DNA from 3 places in the Bacillus sp. 2175 genome. Region 2 is predicted to be linked to each of the others. Evidence: riboswitches for the same ligand, from Rfam matches in the RefSeq annotation. Region 2 holds a riboswitch; each other region holds the start of a gene.
What was found. Region 2 has a riboswitch for magnesium ahead of mgtA (magnesium-translocating P-type ATPase). Riboswitches for the same ligand answer to the same signal wherever they lie in the genome.
Positions count from the first base shown of each region.

Region 1: linked by a shared signal. The riboswitch ahead of ACXKY9_RS15550 (FtsW/RodA/SpoVE family cell cycle protein) and the one ahead of mgtA (magnesium-translocating P-type ATPase) in region 2 are both predicted to bind magnesium.
Region 3: linked by a shared signal. The riboswitch ahead of ACXKY9_RS07360 (P-type ATPase actuator domain-containing protein) and the one ahead of mgtA (magnesium-translocating P-type ATPase) in region 2 are both predicted to bind magnesium.

Region 1 is NZ_CM173819.1:2,986,671-2,991,745, forward strand. It holds gene mgtE (magnesium transporter) at 1-1,057, opposite strand, end outside; M-box (ykoK) riboswitch at 1,339-1,504, opposite strand; M-box (ykoK) riboswitch at 2,011-2,187, shown strand; gene ACXKY9_RS15550 (FtsW/RodA/SpoVE family cell cycle protein) at 2,372-3,493, shown strand; gene ACXKY9_RS15555 (aromatic ring-hydroxylating oxygenase subunit alpha) at 3,681-4,649, shown strand; partial or broken gene ACXKY9_RS15560 (HXXEE domain-containing protein) at 4,870-4,938, opposite strand.
Region 2 is NZ_CM173819.1:3,911,494-3,916,568, forward strand. It holds gene rnz (ribonuclease Z) at 1-408, opposite strand, end outside; gene ACXKY9_RS20175 (DUF3932 family protein) at 598-849, shown strand; gene ACXKY9_RS20180 (hypothetical protein) at 885-1,424, opposite strand; M-box (ykoK) riboswitch at 1,592-1,759, shown strand; gene mgtA (magnesium-translocating P-type ATPase) at 2,091-4,796, shown strand; gene ACXKY9_RS20190 (MgtC/SapB family protein) at 4,869-5,075, shown strand, end outside.
Region 3 is NZ_CM173819.1:1,346,964-1,352,038, reverse strand. It holds gene ACXKY9_RS07375 (acyltransferase family protein) at 1-651, opposite strand, end outside; gene ACXKY9_RS07370 (FbpB family small basic protein) at 980-1,120, opposite strand; gene ACXKY9_RS07365 (5'-3' exonuclease) at 1,476-2,342, opposite strand; gene ACXKY9_RS07360 (P-type ATPase actuator domain-containing protein) at 2,475-3,200, opposite strand; M-box (ykoK) riboswitch at 3,536-3,701, opposite strand; gene ACXKY9_RS07355 (DUF350 domain-containing protein) at 3,915-4,301, opposite strand; gene ACXKY9_RS07350 (glutathionylspermidine synthase family protein) at 4,294-5,075, opposite strand, start outside.

The DNA.
Region 1 (5,075 bases), 920 kb from region 2:
CAAATTCTTTTTTCATTACACGGAAAATGTCTTTAAATTTTAACTCTCCAATACCAATTGCACGAGTAATTGTTGCTACAACCTGTGTTCCTGTATTCCCTCCAGTACCTACTAATAATGGAACAAAGAAAGCAAGGGCAACTACAGTTTCAATTTCGTCTTCAAAATACTTTAATACTGTACCTGTATATGCCTCAGCAACAAAAAGAAGTAATAACCATGGTAGACGTTTTAGGAAAATGCTCCAAATACTAGCTTCAAAGTAAGATTGATTCAATGGTTCACTTCCGCCTAACTTTTGAATATCTTCTGTAGCTTCTGCTTCCATAACATTCATTACGTCATCAAATGTTATAATACCAATCATTTTATTATTTGCTGTTGTGACAGGTATTGCTGCTAAATTATAATTCAGTAGCTTTTTTACAACTTCTTGCTGGTCAACTTCAGCGTGTACTGAAATTACCTCTGGCATCATGATAGTAGATAATATCTCTTCATCTGCTGCTAGTAATAACTCATGTATGGAAACGATTCCCTCAAGATAACCATGACTATTAAGAACATAACTATAAGATATTGATTCTACATTTTCAGAATGTTCCCTAATGTACTTCAATGTCATTTTTACTGACCAATTTCCTCTAACTGCAACAAAATCACTTGTAACAAGACTTCCTGCCGTTTCAGGTTTGAAAGTCATTAATTTTTTTACGTTATGTTTTGTAATTTTATCTAGATACGCCATTAATTTAGCCTGTTCTTCCGGATGAACCGCTAGAAGTAAATCTACTAATTCATCAATCGGTTGTAAATTCAGTAACTTTTTAGCTTTATTTTCAGATAAGTGAATTAAGATATTATATTTTTCTTCTGCACTCATATATTGAAGAACTTTAGAGCTTTTTAATACAGGAATCGTATTTAGTAATATGACTTGATCTTCAATTGAAAACTGTTTTACTTCTTGCGCAATATCATACGACGGAAGACGTAAAACTTTCTCTGCATCCAAGTTATTTTGGGTTATAAGTAATTCCTTTAATAATTTCTTCATGTTAACTCCTCCTCATATTGCTAAGGGAGACTCTAGAGTTTCATGAGTGGTTTTGTTTTATTTTATCTGTCTTAAATTTTTTATTAGAGCAATAATAGTTACATTGCAATCAATTCATTAGTTAGAATTACCTCCTTTTTGAATATAGACAAGATAAAAATAAATAACATTAAACAGAAAAACCTTTACTCAAAAAGGAGTAAAGGTTTTTTCACAATACAAACAAATGATTATTAAGACAGCTCTGCCGAAATCACAGAGGTGCCTTTCTATCAAATCGTATACCACTCCCTCGTTGAGTTTTAGCACTGTATAGCATAGGTTTTTATAACCAGCTACATTAAGAAGGGCCTTAATCCGACCGTTCCTGTTGACCCATTGGCGTCTCTCGACATTTTTGGGCAGCAGCGTTTCTCTATACAGGAGCCTCACCTAACAAAGTTTATTGAATTACTTCAAAATTTAAACCAGAATTTAATATTTGTCAACTGACTTTCAATTCCATTTATAAAAAAATCTTTTATAGAAAATGAAATTATATTTTATTATAAATTTAAAATTCCCCTTAAAAAACATAGAATTCAAATAGATTTAATTCGAAGAAACGTAATAAAACATATGAAACTTATTATTTTTAATCAAATTCCAACTTTATAACAAAAGATGAATAATTAGTCATTCTGTATACAAAAAGAACATTCACAAAAAATCTTCTTTTATGATTAAAATCTTCTTTACTGTTTATCAAATTTATATGGTTAAACTACTTAATCAAACGATACACTACAAGTCAAAAATATGTACTTATACAGAATGATTACAGACATTTTTTTATATCATTTCTCAAAGGACTATAAAGCAATAAAACAAATAAAATTAGCAATATGGTTGCTTGACAAGCAAAAAAAATATATTTATGCTTGCTACACGAAACAAACACATAAAATTTATATTGCTTAACCTGTTAGGTGAGGCTCCTATGCAAACACAGGCTATTGCCCAAAAATGTCGAAAGACGCCAATGGGTAGAACAGGAATTGTCGGATTAAGGCTCTTCTTAAGATAGCTAAGTAATGAATTTTCATTACTTTACGTTGTATAGTGCCAAAGCTCTACTAGGGGGGAAAAGCCTTATTTAGTCATGCCATTTTGAATCCCTCTAGTTACATACTAGGGGGATTTTTGCGTAAAAAACAGGGAATAAGTGATAGAATCTTTCTAAACAAAAGTCATATTTAGTAATTGACGAGAACAAGATTCTATTCATTAACAAATGTAATATTATGTTTTGTTTTAAATCAGGAGGATATTAAAATGAAAAAAATATTAAAACTCGATTATCTATTGCTCCTTCCTCTATTCATAACATGTACTTTAGGCATTATCATGATGTATAGTGCAAGCTCCATTGTCGCTGTCCAACATTACGGTTATAACAGTAGACATTTTGTTGATTCTCAATTAACAAAGCTACTTTTAGGAACAATAGGATTAATAATTTGTGCTTTACTCCCATATGAAATATGGAAAAAACGAATAGTCTCAATCTGTATTATGATTGGGGGGATTTTTTTATTAATTATGGTTTTATGGAAAGGAAAAGTGGTAAATAATGCTCAATCATGGATCTTTGGAATACAGCCAGCTGAATTTCTTAAATTAGGAACAATACTTGTAACAGCCCGTTTTTTTGCATTGCGACAAGAACAAGCTAAAAATAACTGGAGTGGTATCGGAAAACTTTTATTTTTTTTAGCTACAATTTTTTTTCTTATCTTTAAACAACCAAATTTAGGATCTGCACTTTTAATATTAGGTATAGGTTTTAGCATATTTCTTTGTTCAGGAATAAATATAAATCTACTAATCAAAAGAACTACCATCGGTTCTATTTTATGGTTACCTATTTTATATTATTTGATTCAATATAGTTTATCAGCAGTTCAAAAGACACGTATTACTACGATTTTCAATCCCTTTCTTGATGCGCAAGGAAATGGATATCAGCTTGTAAACTCTTTTATTGCCATTGGCTCTGGAGGAATCACTGGTCGTGGATTTGGAAATAGCATACAAAAAACAGGGTATCTTCCGGAACCACATACTGATTTTATAATGGCAATAGTTTCTGAAGAACTAGGATTTATTGGTGTATTTATTCTATTGGTGGGAGTTTTGACTATGGTACTTCGCTCCTTAAAAATTGCACAATTATGTGTAGATCCATTCGGCAGTTTTATAGCAATTGGTATAGGATGTATGATTGGTATGCAATCAGTTGTAAATTTAGGTGGTATTACGGGACTATTTCCTCTTACAGGTACTCCATTTCCATTTGTAAGTTTTGGTGGAAGTTCTTTAATGGTCAATTTAATAGCAATAGGAATATTGCTTAATATCTCAATTTTCAATAAAATAAGACATTCTCCTTTTTAAAATCTATTGTACTATAGTCATTTTTGTTACATTTAGAGAGATTATACAGGCTTTCATAATGATTTGATCAAACTGTAGATTTCTTAATTTTAGACGAACATTTAAAATATTTTATAGCATAGAATAGACAGTATACAGTAGACACCACTAATATCTACTAGGTGAATAAAAAAGAAGGAGAAAATAAATGACTCTAAATATAAATAGAGTATTCCCACGTAATTGGTATGCTGTGAGTTATGCAAAAGATATAAAAAAGATTCCAGTAAAAAAAAGAGTTGCTGGCAAAGATTTTGTATTATATCGGGATGAAAAAGACGAAGTTCAGGCCCTATCACCTTACTGCCCTCATCGTGGCGCTGACTTATCACTGGGACAAGTAGTAAATGGTAAACTAGTCTGTCCCTACCATGGTTGGGAGTTCGATAGTTGTGGTACTTGTGTAAGAATTCCATCCCAACCCAATAAACCTATCCCGAAATTTGCTCATACCCTCTCATACCCTGTAAAAGAAAAGATTGGGTTGATTTGGATATATCCTGATAATGAGGAAACTCCACCTGAATGGCAAACTTTTCATGTAATGGAGAACACTCCTTTTAAACTCTCTTTCTTCCACGCCACTTGGAATGCACACCTTACTCGATCAATCGAATCTGTGCTGGATATTGCTCATCTTGCTTATGTACATAAAAAAACGATTGGTAGAAAAACAAAAGCCGAATCAACCAATTATAAGCTGGAGGGAACACTGGATCAGTTTATATTCTCAAATGGTGATGCTTACCTTGAATACAAATTCCCACATCAGTGGATGCTTCACAGTGGCAAACAGGAGAATGAGTCATTTATTCAGTACATTACGTTTACACCAATTGATGAAGAAGAGACATTAATTATGGGATATACCGGAAGGACATTTTTAAAGTACTTCCCTTTACTAGACCAAATTTTAGCTAAATTTAGTTTAAGAGTACTAAAAGAGGATCAAATTATTGTAGAAAGTCAACATCCTAGACCTATACCAGAAGCTTTAAAAATGGAGGCCCATGTTCATGCAGATATGGCTCAAGTTCAGTTTAGAAAACGTTGGTTTCAGTTTTTACAAAATGGGTCTTGTTTTTCACTTGATTCAAGGCACGTAACGCAGTATTAAATATAGGTGTAGTGATGTTGATAGACGTGGATGCTACCCCATCGCCATCAAGCTAAAATTTTATAGTACCCCCTGAACCCAATTTTGTACTAACTCGTAACAAAAAATCCCTTCAAAAAAAGAAAGGCGCCTATGCACCTTTCTTTTGTAATTCATTCTCACTCTCTTAGCATTCAGAATCCCTTATGAATCACTTTAATGCGTCATTGTACGGACCTAATTACTCTTTAAAAAAGTAATAATTTGTCTCCTTACTTTTCAGTAACATATTTCCTCTTATTATTAAAAATAAGTCGTTTCTGCTTAATATTTTTACTATAACTCTAACTAGTGCTAACCAAAGGATCATAATAAGCCAAATATAATTTATTAATCACGTTTAAAGTACATAAGTCTGCACTGATTGAAAATGCAGAACCAGCATTA
Region 2 (5,075 bases):
CGTTTCTACATAAAATTCATTATCTTCAAATACGGTACCTTCTTCTGTTATCTCCACAACTTCAAGTGGATATTTCACATGTGTCGTACTTACCGATAATGCCACTTCAATAAATTGTTTAATTCCTTTCGGTCCATACACCGTTAAAGGCGTAGTTCCTCCTTGAAATGAACGGCTACCTAATAAACCAGGCAATCCAAAAATATGATCGCCATGTAAATGCGTAATAAATATTTTTTCAATGCGGCGCGGACGTACAGATGTATGTAATATTTGATGTTGCGTGGCCTCGCCACAATCAAATAACCAAGTTTGTCCTCGTTCTTCTAACAATTGTAAAGCAATTGCTGAAACGTTCCTTCCTTTTGAAGGAACACCTGCACCAGTTCCTAAAAATACAAATTCCACTTTCTTTCCTCCAGCTCTAAATATACTCTATCTCTCATCTTACGGAATGTTATTTCAAATGGCAAATTGAATTTACATAACCAATCATCTAGACAACTATATAACACGAACATTATACTTAAAAAATTTAGCCATCGTTCGTGTTTTGTGGTAAAATGATTATACTACATTTTAAGGGAGCGTTTTATTATGAAAGAAGTATTTCGTTTACAAACTGATTTTTCATCTTCATTTGATCGCTGGGTAAGTTCTTTCGTGTCTGATCACCCAGCACAATTAGAATGGACAACTTTAAAGGAATTAATCCATGAATATACAACATCACATACAAATGATACGTTACCAGCATATATTTCTTCAGCTTTAACATATTACGCCCAACGTGTTTCAACTACAAACAGTTCAGAGATTGTTATTTTTGAAAACCCTACAATCTCGTAATCTATAAATAAAAAAGCACTGGTTACAGTGCTTTTTTATTTATACTTATTTAGTAAATCGTCATATTCCGTCCAAAAGTTTGTATACATCCTTTGATCAAACTCATCTAAAATTATCTTGTCACTTGATTTATTAAATAATTCTTTTGCTTGTAATGCAAAAGAAACAATTTGTCTTCTATATTCATTTTCATTCAATTCTATATGAAGCCCTTCATAGTATATAGCCTTTTGATCAGTAGAAATAACTTTGACAAAGTCCTTTAAAATCACGTTTTTACTTATATGGTTTATAGTCCAATGAATTGAAATTGGGCATCCTAACATTAGCATAGTGCCACATCCGTGCAAAATAAGCCCCTCTTCATTTTTAATATCACAAATATATTCTTTATCTAAAGTTCGTAACAAAGCTAAAGCTGATTCACTTATTCCCCATTCCTCATCCATACCTGCCTGCGTAATAATGGTTCCAGCCATATTTAAATATATTTCTCCATGAGAACATAAATCTTCCTGCTCATTAAACAACCATTTTTGATTCTCAATATTTATAATAAAATTTTGTGGTACCATTACAAATTCCCCTTTTATAAAAATATTTATTTTCCATATTATTTATAATCAATATCATGCATTTCATCCCATATATCTATTATAAATCCATTTAATATTTTAAAAACACAGATAAAAAAGATATTGACACTACGATTTTACAGTGCTAACATCAACATGTAATTGAATATGGTCTCTGTTAGGTGAGGCTCCTGTATAGAGAAACGCTGCTGCCCAAAAATGTCGAGAGACGCCAATGGGTCAACAGGAAAGGTCGGAATGAAGGCCTTTTTTAACGTAGCTGGTTTCAGTACCTATGCTATACAGTGCTAAAACTCAACGAGGGAGAGGTGCATGTATTTTGTCATACACAAAAACTGTTTTTATTTATGTTTACTAACAGTCTTTGTTGTAGACTCTTTTAACTGCGAATTCAGACCTTTACTCGTTTTGAGTAAAGGTCTTTTTACGTATATATGCACCTTACTATGAAACAAACATAGCATATTCAGAAACTACTAAATTGTACGGAGGTGAGGAACAGTTGGCAATTGATGATTCGGCCCAGATACCCATACGTTTTACATTCATATTTCATCATGTAGGTAGGAAAGAAACTGTTCCTCACCATTTCAAATAGTTAGGTAACAGATTGTTTCCTCTTTCATGACAGAGGAGGAACTACTGATGTTTAATTTACAAAGACAAGAAACAAAGCATGCTTATGAGCAAGATAGCATGCAAACAAATAACGAATTATTAGTGGAGGTTGCAACACATGATGTAAGCTCTGCGTTAAAACTTCTAGAAACAACACAAGATGGATTATCTAAACAAGAAGCGTCTCGTAGACTTTCTTTATACGGTCCGAACGAAATAGCTCATAATAAAATGGCGCCGTGGTACATTCAATTTCTGCTGGCATTTAAAAATCCATTTATTTTCGTTTTATTAGCTCTTGGAGCCCTTTCCTTTTTCACAGATGACATACAAGGAACAATTGTCGTATCTGCAATGGTCCTACTTAGTGCAACAATTCGGTTTTCCCAAGAATTTCGTTCTCAAAAAGCTGCCGATAAGTTAAAAGCTATGGTTCGAACAACTGCGAGCGTATTTAGAATAAATGGATTTGTACATGAAACAAAAAATGTAACGAATTTAAATCGAAATTACACAACAGAAATTCCAATTGAGGAACTTGTACCTGGCGATATTATTTCCCTTTCAGCCGGTGATATCGTTCCAGCTGATGTGCGTATTGTATCCGCTAAAGATTTATTTGTTAATCAATCTTCTTTAACAGGGGAAGCACTCCCTGTAGAAAAATACGAACACTGCTATCATACAGAAAATAAGCATATCTTACCGACAAACATGAAAAAAAATTACAATCCACTCGATATGGAAAACCTTTGTTTCATGGGAACAAATATTGTAAGTGGCAGCGCGAAAGCTGTTGTCATCTCAACAAGTACCGATACGTATTTCGGCTCTTTAGCAAATAAGGTAATCGGAAAGCGTGTAGAAACAAGCTTTGATAAAGGTGTAAACAAAGTAAGCTGGCTCTTAATTACATTCATGCTTATTATGGCACCTATTGTCCTTCTCATTAATGGATTCACAAAAGGAGATTGGCAAGAAGCTTTCTTCTTCGCTATTGCCGTCGCTGTTGGCCTTACACCTGAAATGTTACCAATGATTGTAACTGCTAATTTAGCTAAGGGTGCCGTTAACATGTCTAAACAAAAAGTAATTGTAAAACAGCTAAATTCTATTCAAAACTTAGGTGCTATGAACATTCTTTGTACAGATAAAACCGGAACTTTAACAGAAGATAAAGTGGTCCTTGTTCGTCACTTAGATCCCAAGGGGAATGAATGCAATCGCGTCTTGCAATTTGCCTATTTAAATAGTTTCTATCAAACTGGATTGAAAAATTTAATAGATAAAGCTGTTATTAAGCATACAGAGGAAAACAATAAATTTAATCCATTAGCTTTTCAAAAGCTAGATGAAATTCCATTCGATTTCGCCCGCCGACGTATGTCAGTCATCGTAAAGGATAGTTCAGGTGAACATACAATGGTTTGTAAAGGTGCCGTAGAAGAAATTTTATCAATTTGTAACTACACTGAAGTGGATGAAAAAATCGTCCCACTCACCGAGGAAATACGTTCAAATGTCAAAAAACTAAGTGAGACACTAAATAGTGAAGGTATGCGGGTTATTGCTGTGGCTTATAAAAAAGATAGAAGAATAAATGATAAAGAGTACGCAGTAAAAGACGAAACTGATATGATTCTCGCTGGATATATCGGCTTTTTAGATCCACCGAAACCATCTGCAGCAGCTGCAATTCAAGCATTACAAAAACATGGTGTACAAGTGAAAATTTTAACTGGCGATAACGAAATTGTTACAAGAAAGGTTTGTAAAGAAGTTGGATTAGATATCGGCGAACCAATCCTCGGTTACGAGATTGATTCTTTACCAGATAAAGCATTAGCAAAACTTGCTGAAGAAACGACTGTATTTGCGAAGCTTAATCCAATGCAAAAATCTCGTATTATACACGCATTACAAGGAAATGGACACACTGTAGGTTACATGGGAGACGGCATTAACGATGCCGTAGCATTACGTGAAGCTGATGTCGGAATATCTGTTGATACTGCTACTGATATTGCGAAAGAAGCTTCCGATATTATTCTACTCGAAAAAAGTTTAACTATATTAGAAGCCGGGATTTTAGAAGGACGTACTACATTCGGAAATATTTTAAAATATATTAAGATGACAGCTAGCTCTAACTTCGGTAATGTGTTTAGTGTGTTAGTAGCAAGTGCTTTCATTCCTTTTTTACCGATGCTTGCCATTCATCTTTTAATTCAAAACTTACTTTATGATATTTCACAACTTTCTATTCCATGGGACAAAATGGATAAAGAGTTTCTAGAAAAACCACGAAAATGGGATACTGCAAACTTACGAAACTTCATTATTTGTATCGGCCCAATTAGTTCCATATTTGATATTATCACATACGTAGTCATGTGGAATGTATTTGGTGCAAATACACCGAGCGAGCAATCATTATTCCAGTCCGGTTGGTTTGTCGTTGGATTGTTAACACAAACTTTAATTGTTCACATGATAAGAACACAAAAGATTCCATTTATTCAAAGCACTGCATCAACACCAGTCGTTTTATTAACCGCTCTTATTATGGCAATCGGGATTTATATTCCATTCTCACCACTTGGTGCAGCCGTTGGTTTACAAGCATTGCCACTTAACTACTTCCCTTGGTTAGTAGGAATACTATTAGGCTACGCTTTTTTAACACAATTCCTGAAAAAGCTTTATATTAAAAAGTTTCATAGCTGGTTGTAAAAATAAGAATGAGTGGGTATTCCCCGCTCATTCTAAAAGACATAACACATATTATATATGGAGGTGACCATGATGGTATGGTACGACATTGTATTCAGATTAGTTATCGCAATTATTGTAGGAGCTTGCATTGGAATGGAAAGACAATGGAGACACCGAATGGCTGGGTTACGGACAAATGCTCTCGTATCACTTGGTGCCTGTATATTTGTTTTATTATCCGTCATGCTTGATCATGATGCTAGCCCATCCCGCATTGCTGCTCAAGTCGTTAGTGGC
Region 3 (5,075 bases), 2.6 Mb from region 2:
ATGCAATGTTAATGCATAGCTTGTTAATGTTAAGCCCGAGCGAAACAAAAATAATATTACGACAGAACATATACTAAAACTAAACAATAATAGTAATGAACACCTTAACGTTTTTCGTAAGCAAATCATCAAAATTAACGGGAAAATTATTGATATTCGCATTTCATGGACAAGTGACCAAATCACACCGTTATATGCATCTGTATTATATTTCCCAACCAATAAAATATGTTGTGCGATTAAGCTTGAAGAACTTTCAATCGTCCATGAGCGATTAAACCATTCACTTAAATAAGAAATACCATATTCACTAATTGTAATCTGGCATACAATAGCTATAATTATTGCCACAATATAAGGAATATATATTCTGCATATACGTTTTAAAAGGTATGACCCATAGCTACTATAGTTTTTTTGAATAGATTCATACAAAACAAATCCGCTCAAAACAAAAAAGATAATAACTGATTCGTTACCACTACTAAAAATTAGACGAGCAGGCGTTTCTTTTAATAGATACACAACAAATGGTTTATTATCTTCATAACTGTAATTTTGAAATGCTGAAAAAATCATTAAATGATGACCAATCATTACTACTAATGAAGAAATCCCTCTTATAGAGTCCAATTCTTCGTATCTTTTCATCTTTTTACATCAACTCCTAATGAAATGATAATAATCATTTCAAAGCGACATCTTTATTCATATTCCTCTCCTTTCTTTTCATTCCAATTTTTCATATTAAAATGATTTTATAGTATAAATTTGAGTGTATTGTAACATTTTTTGTAATATTTTGAATAGAAAATCTCAAAAATTGGTATATACCAATTTCAACCTCGAAAAATGAGTAATATTGATAGAAAAACGCTATAAAAATATCTTGCATATTTACAAAATTAAAGAGCTGAATAGCGTTTTTTCAATATAAAATAAAAAAGATAGCCTACATAGGCTATCTTTTTTATTTTATTTAATTACTGGCACCACTATATGCTACATGTCGTTTCTCAATTCTCTCTTCAATTTCTTTCATATTTTCTTTATTATTTAATAGTGATTGTTTATTTTCAATTAATAATTGTTTAAAAGATTTTCTCACTTTTTTTCTCATTTTCATTGTCCTCCTTGGGGGATGGTTTATATAAAAGATAAAGAATTATCTGTGTGTTCTTATAATAATTGATTGTTGTGAATTCTATTTGAACTTCATATGAAAATCTCGTTTATTTTCTGACAACTTTGTGAACACGAAAAAATGATTATCTAAAACTATGTTGAAATTAATTCACTTCATGATAAAAGTTATTATTTTCATCAACTTTTATCATTATATCTTGTCGAAATATTTATATATTTAAAATTGAGTTCGACATAATTTTATTTATTATAATACTGTTTACAAAAACAAAAAGAAGGTGTCACCAAGTCAAAGTTCGACTTATGCAACATCCCTCTTCCCAAACTATTTATAGCATATTTATTAATATTTCAGGTCTTCCCCAATTCATTTCTTCACAAACAAATCTAAGTTTTTCTTCATCCATTGTGTGTAATCCTTCTTCTAGTGAACATGAAATTGGAACTTCACAGTGAATTTGGGCTAATTGTAACGAAATATTTAAGTTCTCTAAATCACTTTCAATCTTCGTACGCTGCGCTTTTGTTAATGATTCTACATTTTCTAGTACAGCGGATACTGTTCCGTGCTCTTGAATAAGCTTATACGCTGTTTTTTCACCGATACCTTTTACCCCTGGATAATTATCACTTGTATCTCCCATGAAAGCTTTTGCGTGGACGATTTGCCACGGCTCTACACCTTTTTCTTCCATGATTTTCTCCGGTGTGTAATATTCGTAATTTCCAATTCCTTTACGCAGAAGCATGACTGTAACGCTCTTATCAACAAGTTGAAGTAAATCCGTATCACCTGTTAAAATATAAACTTCAGCTTCATTGCAATATTGTTTTGCAAGCGTACCGATACAATCATCGGCTTCGTAGCCTTTCATACCGATAACTGGAATGGATAATTTTGCAGTCATTTCTTGCACTAAATCAAATTGAGGAATTAATTCTTCTGGTGGCGCTGCACGATTTGCTTTATAATTCGAGAACGATTCTGTTCTAAATGTCGTACTTCCCATATCCCAGCATGTAACGATATGTGTTGGTTCGATCGCTTGCGTAGCTGTTAATAAGTGTTTCATATAACCATGAATCCCGTTCGTAGGGGTTCCATCTTGTCGTTTCATAAATTGTCCGTAGACACTTGTTGCGTAAAAAGCACGAAATAATAGTGCCATACCATCAACTAATAATACTTTTTTCATAATTCCTCTCCTATTAAAAAAATAATAACCTTACGTTATCACGTAAGGTTATATAAATAGATTACCATTCTACGTTTTTGCTCAACTTTGTCTATTATACATTGTTTTTGTATATTTAGCATCATTAACACATTAAGACGTTCTACTACAACAAGTATGCAAGATGCCTGAATACGTATTTTTTCCAGTAGAAACAACGATAGCTTTTGCATTTCCACTAACAATATGCGAACCTTTAAAACATACATTTTCAAGCTCAAGTGGATTATAATCTTTCATCCGTTTTAATGGAATAAACCGTTTACGTTCAAGGTGATAGCAGCTCTCAAACTTCTCTATATTCGCTTCGTTTCCCGTTAACACAGACTCATTCACTAATAAATCATCTGCATAAATAATACGTACATCAGCTGGCACAGCATCTCCAGCCGAAAGAAAAATCATATCTCCAGGTACAAGTTCTTGCACAGGTATCTCCATCATTTTCAGTTCACTATTTAGCCCTGTACTACTAGAACATTCTACTCTAGATACAGTAATCGTTTCACGTTGTAATTCATCACACACACGTTGTTTTGAAAAACCTGGAATCATGCCACCTAGCTTCATCATTACTTCTGCAAGAAGTGCTCTTTTTGAAGTTAGTTCATTTCGGCCATATACTTGAATACGTTTTTGTGCCTCTTTCATTGATAGTCCGTCTCTTGTTGTTTTAAAATATGCAAATACAGATTTTACATCTCTTGTTGCAATTTCAATTAATAAATCTTTATTTTTTTGGAGCATTGTTTGTTCTTTTATTGATTTTTTACTTAGTTTATATGACGTGTTACCCACAGTTTTGTTTGCATATAACATATTATCGTCTCCTCCTTTACAACATAGGAAGAAACGCTTTGTTTCTCAATTTATCCACTTTACTGTGAAAGTGTCTCGCGCTTTATAAACGCTATATTGTGATAAATATAGAGGGAGGAACAAATCGTTTCCTGCCTACATCATATATTTTTGATTTGAAGTATATGGGTAACGGAACCGAGTCAGAATTTGACATGCTCCTCACCTCCTCGTTTAATTTTATAGTTTATAATATGAAATTACTCATAGCTTGGTAACAAAAAAGACCCCTACCCTTAAGAGAGTAGCGGCCATTACATACACAAATAAACGATTTCTAATATAATTAGAAATCTACGGACCTCTCCCTCACCGAGTTTTAGCACTGTATAGCATAGGTACATTACCAGCTACGTTAAGAAAAACCTTAATTCGATCATTCCTGTTGACCCATTGGCGTCTCTCGACATTTTTGGGCAGTAGCATTTCTCTATACAGGAGCCTCACCTAACAGAGACTTATTTTCATTACATTGAAAATGTTACTCTTATTTAAAATAGATGTCAACCGTAGCCTACAATTTTTTCAAATGGTATGGCAAACTAACGTATATAAAGTGAAACTTTAATCAGTGGGGGTTTTGTTCATCCGCCACTGATTATTAGCCCTCACCAATCGGGCTGCCCGGCAAATAGCGGGATAAAATAAAAAACTTTACGTTTAAACGTAAAGTTTTTAATAAGTTATACAACCAGCGATTACAATCCCAATTGAAAGCGATAAAAACATAAGAAAAAGACCGACTGCTTGATTATCTTCTTCGAGACTTTTGTTTATATTAAAGCGTGGTGTAAGCCACTCAGCTAAATAAAAGACGATAATTTGAGCCAAAATCCCAACTGCTCCCCACGAAATCATATCAAGAAGTGAAATTGAATTAGCTGCTGTCGAATATAAAACGATAGCTAACCCAAGTAATCGCCCTCCAAGCACATAGCTTACCGCCTTATTACCTTGAGCCATTAACTTAAATTCCTTAACTTTCGTTGTCACTTCCATCAAGAACAGACCAATACATAAAAGTCCAAGTGTTACTGCTAAATATAATAAAAAATTAATCATTTTTCCCCCTCCTTTTTATACCTACCGGTAAATAGTACGATTCATTTCCTGTAATCTTTTCTCCCGCGCGAATACCGATACTACTCGCTTTTCCAGCAATTAAAAAAGAACCAAACACATAGGACAGTTTCTCCATCCCTTTTTCTGTTTCCAAGGATACGACTGGCAGTTCTGTATACTTTTGAAATATCGGCAGTGCAGTTTTATACGTTTGATGTGCATTTTGAAGCATAATATTTTCATCCTTATCGCGAATCGTAATTGTATCTCCTTCTCTACCAAATGAAGGTTTTTGAACGAAAGAACCTTTTCCTAAAAATAAATCTGGTTCTAAATATGTAGGTAACATATATTCTTTAATCCACTGTTGTTCCTCGTTTGTATAAAAGACCTCTTCTTCTGCTAACCCCCAAATAAGACACTGAATTGATTTTGGCTGAAGTAAAAATGCTGACAAAGGATTTATTATAAAAAGCTTTCCGGCTTTTACAAGTTGCAGCAGTTCCACACCTACCAAATCTCCTGTTTCAGGATCTTGATCCTCAATTAAATCTTCTATCGGATATGTTTGGCGATATAAAACATCAATCTTCGCCCCATCTTTATCAACTAGAGCATCTTTTGTAATTCTAAGTTCTGACATTGGCACTACTTTATTTTCAACATGGCATAGCTGACTTAAATACATAGTGGTATTCCAATCCTCGATATGTTCATGATGTGCTGTAAAAACAACATTTGGATTATCTAATCCCTTTGTCGCTTCCATTACTG